2 regions of the Brevibacillus sp. FSL K6-6036 genome follow, and region 2 is predicted to be linked to the other one. Evidence: riboswitches for the same ligand, from Rfam matches in the RefSeq annotation. Region 2 holds a riboswitch; the other holds the start of a gene.
What was found. Region 2 has a riboswitch for FMN ahead of ribD (bifunctional diaminohydroxyphosphoribosylaminopyrimidine deaminase/5-amino-6-(5-phosphoribosylamino)uracil reductase RibD). Riboswitches for the same ligand answer to the same signal wherever they lie in the genome.

Region 1: another riboswitch for FMN. It lies ahead of NST37_RS05420 (ECF transporter S component); the one in region 2 lies ahead of ribD (bifunctional diaminohydroxyphosphoribosylaminopyrimidine deaminase/5-amino-6-(5-phosphoribosylamino)uracil reductase RibD).

What each region holds. Positions count from the first base shown of each region.
Region 1 covers NZ_CP150173.1:1,045,939-1,049,339, reverse strand. The annotation lists gene proS (proline--tRNA ligase) at 1-1,039, opposite strand, end outside; gene NST37_RS05420 (ECF transporter S component) at 1,361-1,966, opposite strand; FMN riboswitch at 2,228-2,380, opposite strand; gene NST37_RS05415 (ABC-2 family transporter protein) at 2,643-3,401, opposite strand, start outside.
Region 2 covers NZ_CP150173.1:4,084,803-4,088,203, forward strand. The annotation lists gene NST37_RS20290 (riboflavin synthase) at 1-610, opposite strand, end outside; gene ribD (bifunctional diaminohydroxyphosphoribosylaminopyrimidine deaminase/5-amino-6-(5-phosphoribosylamino)uracil reductase RibD) at 625-1,770, opposite strand; FMN riboswitch at 1,875-2,025, opposite strand; FMN riboswitch at 2,211-2,361, opposite strand; gene NST37_RS20300 (hypothetical protein) at 2,402-2,575, opposite strand; gene yunB (sporulation protein YunB) at 2,697-3,401, opposite strand, start outside.

The DNA.
Region 1 (3,401 bases), 2.1 Mb from region 2:
CGCCGCGCATCTCCCATTCGTTGAATTTCCAGCCGGGAGTCTCCTCGCGCAGGTCAGCCCGGACCCGTACGCCTGCCGCTTTCAACTGATCAAAGAGCGGATCGAATGCTGCCATCACCCTTTCACGCAGCTTTGGCGGTCCAACCGGAATCATCACGACCTGCGTAGGCGCTACACGAGGCGGCAGCGACAGCCCCCGGTCGTCCCCGTGCACCATGATCATCGAGCCGATCAGGCGGGTAGAGGTCCCCCAGGATGTCGTATGCACGTATTTGAATTGATTGTCGCGGTCCAAGTACTTGATCTCGAAGCCCCGCGCAAATTTTTCTCCCAAATAGTGCGAGGTGCCGGCCTGTACGGCCTTGCCGTCCTTCATCATCGCTTCGATGGAGTAGGTGTCGACAGCTCCAGCAAACCTCTCGCTCGGCGTCTTTTGCCCCTTCCAGACCGGGATCGCGAGCAGTTCCTCCACGACCTCGGCGTAAATGTCCAGCATCTGCATCGTTTCCTGACGGGCTTCCTCCTCTGTGGCATGGGCGGTGTGTCCCTCCTGCCACAAAAATTCGGAGGTCCGCAGGAACGGCATCGTCCGCTTTTCCCAGCGGAATACATTTGCCCACTGATTGATGAGTACCGGCAAATCTCTGTAGCTTTGAATCCATTGACTGTACATATGGCCGATCATCGTCTCCGAGGTCGGCCGCAGCGCAAGGCGCTCCTCCAACTGTTCCCCCGCAGCTTCCGTAACCCATGGCAGTTCCGGGTTGAAGCCTTCTACGTGCTCTTTTTCCTTCTGAAAAAAGGATTCGGGAATCAGCATCGGAAAATAGGCATTGCGGTGGCCGGTTTCCTTGAACCGCTTGTCCATCGCCTCCTGGATCCGCTCCCACAGCTCAAATCCGTCCGGCTTGAAAACGATACAGCCGCGCACAGGCGTATAATCCATCAGATCCGCTTTTTTGATCGTGTCGATGTACCAGCGCGAAAAGTCTTCAGACTGCGGCGTGATTTCTTTGACAAATGCTTTTCCTTCTTTCAATGCCCTTCACTCCTTCATGAGCTTCTTTTCAAAAACGCAAAAAACCCCCATCCCAAAAAGGGACGGGGGAAACTCTCCCGCGGTACCACCCTGATTGACCGCTGCTGCCACAAAAGCAACTGCGATCCGCTCTGACCCGTTAACGGAGGGAATCCGGCATGGCTCGTCGCCAGCAGCTCCAGGATGGGGAGCAGGTGCATTCGTGCATCGACCTTTCAGCCAAGGGTCGACTCTCTGTGCCACATTCGCTACCTGCGGGTCCTTTCACAGCCATTTTCGCCTGTTTCTTGGGCAATATGGTAGCAGACCCGCCGGGCAATGTCAATTTCTTGCATAAAGGCTGAGTCTCGGTGCCAGCTTCACGTAGAGCGGATAAGCGACTACGGAGACCATGATTCCTTTTATCAGGTTAAACGGCACGATGCCGTACAGGATCAAAGACCATACGCTCTCAGCCTGGAATTGCGCGACCAGCTGCTCCAGCGACACCTGATACAAAGCCGCATAGGCGGGCAGCAGGAAGTAGGCGTTGGCTACCGCCATGACAGCCGTCATCAGTACAGTACCGATAGCAAGACCGGCCATGAAGCTCATTTTCCCCTGTTTCATCCGCTGCAGCCAAACCGCTGCGACGATGAAGCTCGCACCCGCCACTACGTTGGCCAGCTCGCCGATCAAAAGGCCGTCCGTATTTTTAAACAGCATGTGCAGCGCATTCTTCATCACTTCGACGATAACGCCTGCCATTGGGCCGTAGAGCAAGGCGCCGATCAATCCGGGCAGCGTACTGAAATCGAGCTTCAAAAACGTAGGCATGAGCGGCACCTGAAATTCCAGGTACTGCAAGACAAATGCGACCGCCGCCAGCATGGGAATCGTCACCAGCCGCTGCGTCGCTTGCGATGTGGGAATCGCGGTTCCTTTCATCTGTACCATCTCCTCATTGGTTTCTTCCTTCTTGAGGAATGGCAACAGCATACACCCGGACGTGCCCGCGTTCGGTCCTTGCACAGCAAAAAGCCCTGAGAAACAACATCTCCTCAGGGCTTTGGCACACATGCAAAGACAACGAAACAGACCTGTGCTCTTAAAAAAGGGTACGTAAACAGAAGGGCCGAAAAGCGGCACCCAGCCCGTCGTGCAATACCCATGCACAAGCAAACAAGCACGCACAGCGTACGTACTGTCGTCATCCTTCTCCCATCCAGACTGTACTGTCGGCTCTGGATTTGCACCAGATCCTGCACTCCGGAAGCTTTCGCATCGCGGAGGCTCGCGGGCTTACGCGCTTTTGGCGCGATCACCGCCGGTCGGGAATTTCACCCTGCCCCGAAGGAATGTATGTGATTTTACATGGATATTATACAGTGCCGCACTCGGATTTGACAATGCTGGAAGTGTTCCCTGCTATGGTCGTTGCGAATCTCCTGCGTAGCTCCCATCGCTTTTGGGAAACCTGCCGCAAATTTCGGCTATCATTTGCGGAGCAAACATGAGCAGCCAGGGGAACATAGCGAGGTAGAAAGAAAGCAATTTTTCCCAATACGACAAAAGCATGCAAAAACCCTCCCCCAAGACGGCGGAGGGTCAGGCAGCAAGCCGATTACGACCCTGCTCCGCTGTATTTGCGCACACCCCAGTTCCAGACGACCAGTCCGATGCTGAAAAAGACGATTCCCACGACGGGAGTAAACGCCGCATACGCGTACCACGTTTCCTTGCGGAGAAAATACGCCGCCGGATACACGCCGACAAAGGCAAAGGGCAGCACGTACGTGAGCACAAACCGGATTACCTTGTTGTACACGTCGACCGGGTAACGCCCATACTGCTGAATATTCCAGATCATCGGCGAAATCCCTGTCCGGGAATCGGAGAAAAAGCTGATGGCCGCAATGGCCGTGTAGACCCCGCCATAGATCAGCATGCCGCTGACGACGAGACCGACAAACAGGAACGGGTCGTACCACGTAAAGGACAAATCCAACTGAATGGCCGCATAGCCCATAATGATCAAACCGGTGATGACGCCAAAAATCCGGTCCGGTGCGATCGACTCAAGACAGACCTGTGCGAGATTGTGCAGCGGCCTGGTCAGGACGCGGTCCATCTCTCCGCGAATAATGTACCGCTCGTTGAAATCCCAGAAGCCGAAAAACATCGAGAACAGCGCGTACGGGATGAGGAAAAAGCCGTAAATGAAAATAATCTCGTCGCGCGTCCAGTCATTGAGCAGCGGCACGTGCTGAAAGACGACGACGATAAACACGAGGTTGATCAGCTCATTGATCAGATTGGACACGAGCTCCCCGAAAAAATCAGTCCGGTACGCGAGACGCGTTTTGAAATACTGTCCCAAATA
Region 2 (3,401 bases):
CTTTCTGTTGTTCGCCCGGAGTCCTGCCGCCAAGCAGCCTCTCCACGTATTTGGCGATCACATCCGTCTCCAGATTGACCGGATCGCCGACCTGTTTTTCCAGCAGATTGGTCTGCTTGAGCGTATGCGGAATGATCGAAACGGACAGGCTCTCCTCGTCAACGGCCACTACGGTCAAACTGATGCCGTCTACAGTGATCGAGCCGCGCGGCACTACGTAGCGAAGCAGGTGCGGTTTCGCCTGGATCGCAAGTCTCACCGCATTGCTGTCCGTTTTTTTGGAGAGGATTTTTCCTGTGCCGTCTACGTGGCCCAAGACCAGATGGCCGCCGAGACGATCTCCGAGCTGCAGCGCCCGCTCCAGGTTGACACGCATCCCCGGCTTCAGGCTGGACAGGGCCGTCACCCGCCACGTTTCCGGCATGACATCTGCCTGAAAGCGGCTCGCGGAAAACGAGGTGACCGTCAGACAAACGCCGTTGACAGCGATGCTGTCACCCAGGCGAACATCCTCCAAAACGGCCGCGGCCCGTATCGTCAGCTTGCTGGACCGCTCGGTGACCGCAATGGAATCTACTGTACCTACTTCTTCAATCAATCCGGTAAACACGGCTTCCCCTCCTATCATTTGCAGCCCGCATTCCTGCGCGTTTCGCTATTGCTGGCTCCATCCGGCCATACCGGATAGCCGGTAATGCAAAGATCGCTTCCTCCGATCGGCTCGACATCCACGTCCGCCAGAGAGATGGCTTCCCCCATATGAGCTGCGCCCAGTCCCCCGTAGGGAGCAGGCGCCCCCTGTCCGCCGATCAGCTTGTAGGAGAGAAAATGCACGACCTTTTGAATGGCCCGTGCCTGCAAAAAAGAGCCGTTGACCGCCGCTCCGCCTTCGACAAACAGAGAAGTGATCCCTCTTTCCCCCAGCACCGCAAGCACCTGCTCGACTGTTACGCGCCCTTCCAGTCTCACAATCTCGGCCCCGTGGCTCTCGAGCTCTTTTTGCCTGCCGATGGGTGCGTCATCCGCTGTGAAAACGAGCGTCGGCGCCTTGCCGTCCCGTATCACGCGGGCTTCCGAAGGGGTCCGCAGCTGGTTGTCGAGAATGACACGAAGCGGCTGCTTTCCCCTGGCTATTCCCTGTTGGCGGGCCGTGAGCTCAGGGTCGTCCGCGAGCACTGTCTGAACCCCAACCAAAATAGCATCGTGCTCTCGCCGTAGCTGATGGACCCGCTGGCGGGCCTCTTCACCCGTAATCCAGCGGCTGTGCCCCGTATGCGTAGCGATTTTCCCATCCAGCGAAGCTGCCGTTTTGACGGTCACAAACGGTGTTTTCGTCGTGATGAAATGGAAAAAGACTTCGTTTGCCTTCTTCGCCTGTGCTTCTCCCACTCCCACTGTTACTTCCACACCCGCCTGTCTGAGGCGAGCGATTCCTGTACCGACGACAAGCGGATTCGGGTCCGCCACTGCAACCACTACTCGCTTGATGCCGGCTTCAATGATTGCATTCACACAAGGAGGGGTTCTCCCATGATGACTGCAAGGTTCCAATGTGACGTAAAGCACGGCATCTTTCGCATGCTCACCAGCCATCCGCAGTGCATGCACCTCGGCATGTGGTTCACCCGCTTTTACGTGAGCGCCCATCCCCACGACTGCTCCGTCCCGGACGACAACGGCTCCCACTACCGGATTGGGACTGGTTTGTCCTCTTGTCGCCCTCGCCAAGTCCAGTGCCAACGCCATATACGACAAGTCATTTCCTGACATGAGTTCCTCTCCTCCCCAATGAAAAATGCCCTCGAAGCACGCTTCAGGGCATTGGGAAAGAAGCCTCTCGTTTTTCTGTTTTTTCACAGAGAAACGAAGGCCACATGCACCTTCTCCCATCCGGACTGTAACCGTCGGCCTTGGATTTTCACCAAGTCAGTCGCTCATGGCTTCAGCCATGGGCGAGTCGCGGGCTCAGACGCTGCTTTCGTCATTACCGCCGGTCAGGAATTTCACCCTGCCCTGAAGGTCATCTATTCAGTTGCTGCCGAGCCGCCAGCCCGCAATCACGAGCCAGGAGACTACCAAGGCATGTCTCCTACTTCCTGTCGCGCGAGTCGCCATCACCCTTTCCCAATAAAAAATGCCCTTGAACAAGTTTCAGGGCATAGAAGAAGAAGCCTTTGGTGCTCGGTTTTTTAAACAAAGCCAAAGACTATAGCCACCTTCTCCCATCCGGACTTTACCGTCGGCCTTGGAATTTCACCAAGTCAGTCGCTCACGAAAGATCTTTCATGGGCGAGTCGCGGGCTCGGACGTGCGTTCGTCATCACCGCCGGTCGGGAATTTCACCCTACCCTGAAGGTTGGATATTCAGTTGCTTGCATTATAACACGTTTTTTTACAAGTACTACACTTTTTTATTGGAAGTCGGCCGTTTCCCTCCTGTCGACAACGGCGAGAACACAAGCAGCTTTTGGATGCTCGCAGTCGGCTTGAGATAAATGCCGTGTTTCTCCGTGAAAAAGGCAACCGAATCCGTAATCGGCTTTTGCAAAATGAAGAGCATGGATTCAGCGTTCACAAAGCGGTCGCCTAACCGCTCCCTCACTTCGAAGACTGCGTTGTTCCGGAAATGCCCAAACGAGCACTCCCCAAAGCAACGGGAAAGTGCTCGTTTTTGTGGCAGCCGCCTGTTTGGCTCTTTACGGTTGCCCGGATACGTCTTCCAGCCTGGGCACATCCGGCTTTCCTTCCGGATTGTTGTACAAGTACTGAGGCACTTCTCCAATGATCAGCGAATGGGTAATGGGAATCTTCGTCGTAATCGTCTTCTGGTCAGTGGCAAAAGGAATGACGATTCTTATATCCACTTCAACAAAAATGTAGACGGTTGCCAGGACCATATTAATGCCGGCCTCGGTCAATTCCGTATCCAGCATTGTCTTGACAGATCCGATCGGCACAAACGTAACCGGCAGATCCGGACCCATTTGGGCAAAAAAACTGCTGCCTGTCGCCAGGCCCAAAGGGATATAGCGGTCTACCTTTTCCTCTTCAAACTCCTTCAGCCTGTTCTGTACGCGGGAGGTGGTCTCCCCTACGATCCGGGCATACTCCTTGAAGTTGAACTGGTACGCCTGGATTCTCCCCTGATTGTCTTTTTCAATCTTGACGATCTGGTTGAAATCTACCCCTTGCTGGGCAATCCGCTTGGTGACCGCATCTGTAATCGCTTGTTTGGCCAACTGCTCGGCTTTTTGGGATGCGAGAATCTTCAGTGTCGGTTCCAGGCGCTTTTCGATAAAAAACAAAAATTGAATGCTCATCGCCAAAAAAATGACCAGTGCGATAAAAAACGCTTTCGAACGAGAAAGCGGGTTCCTCCACCGCCGACGGGGTCGAAACAC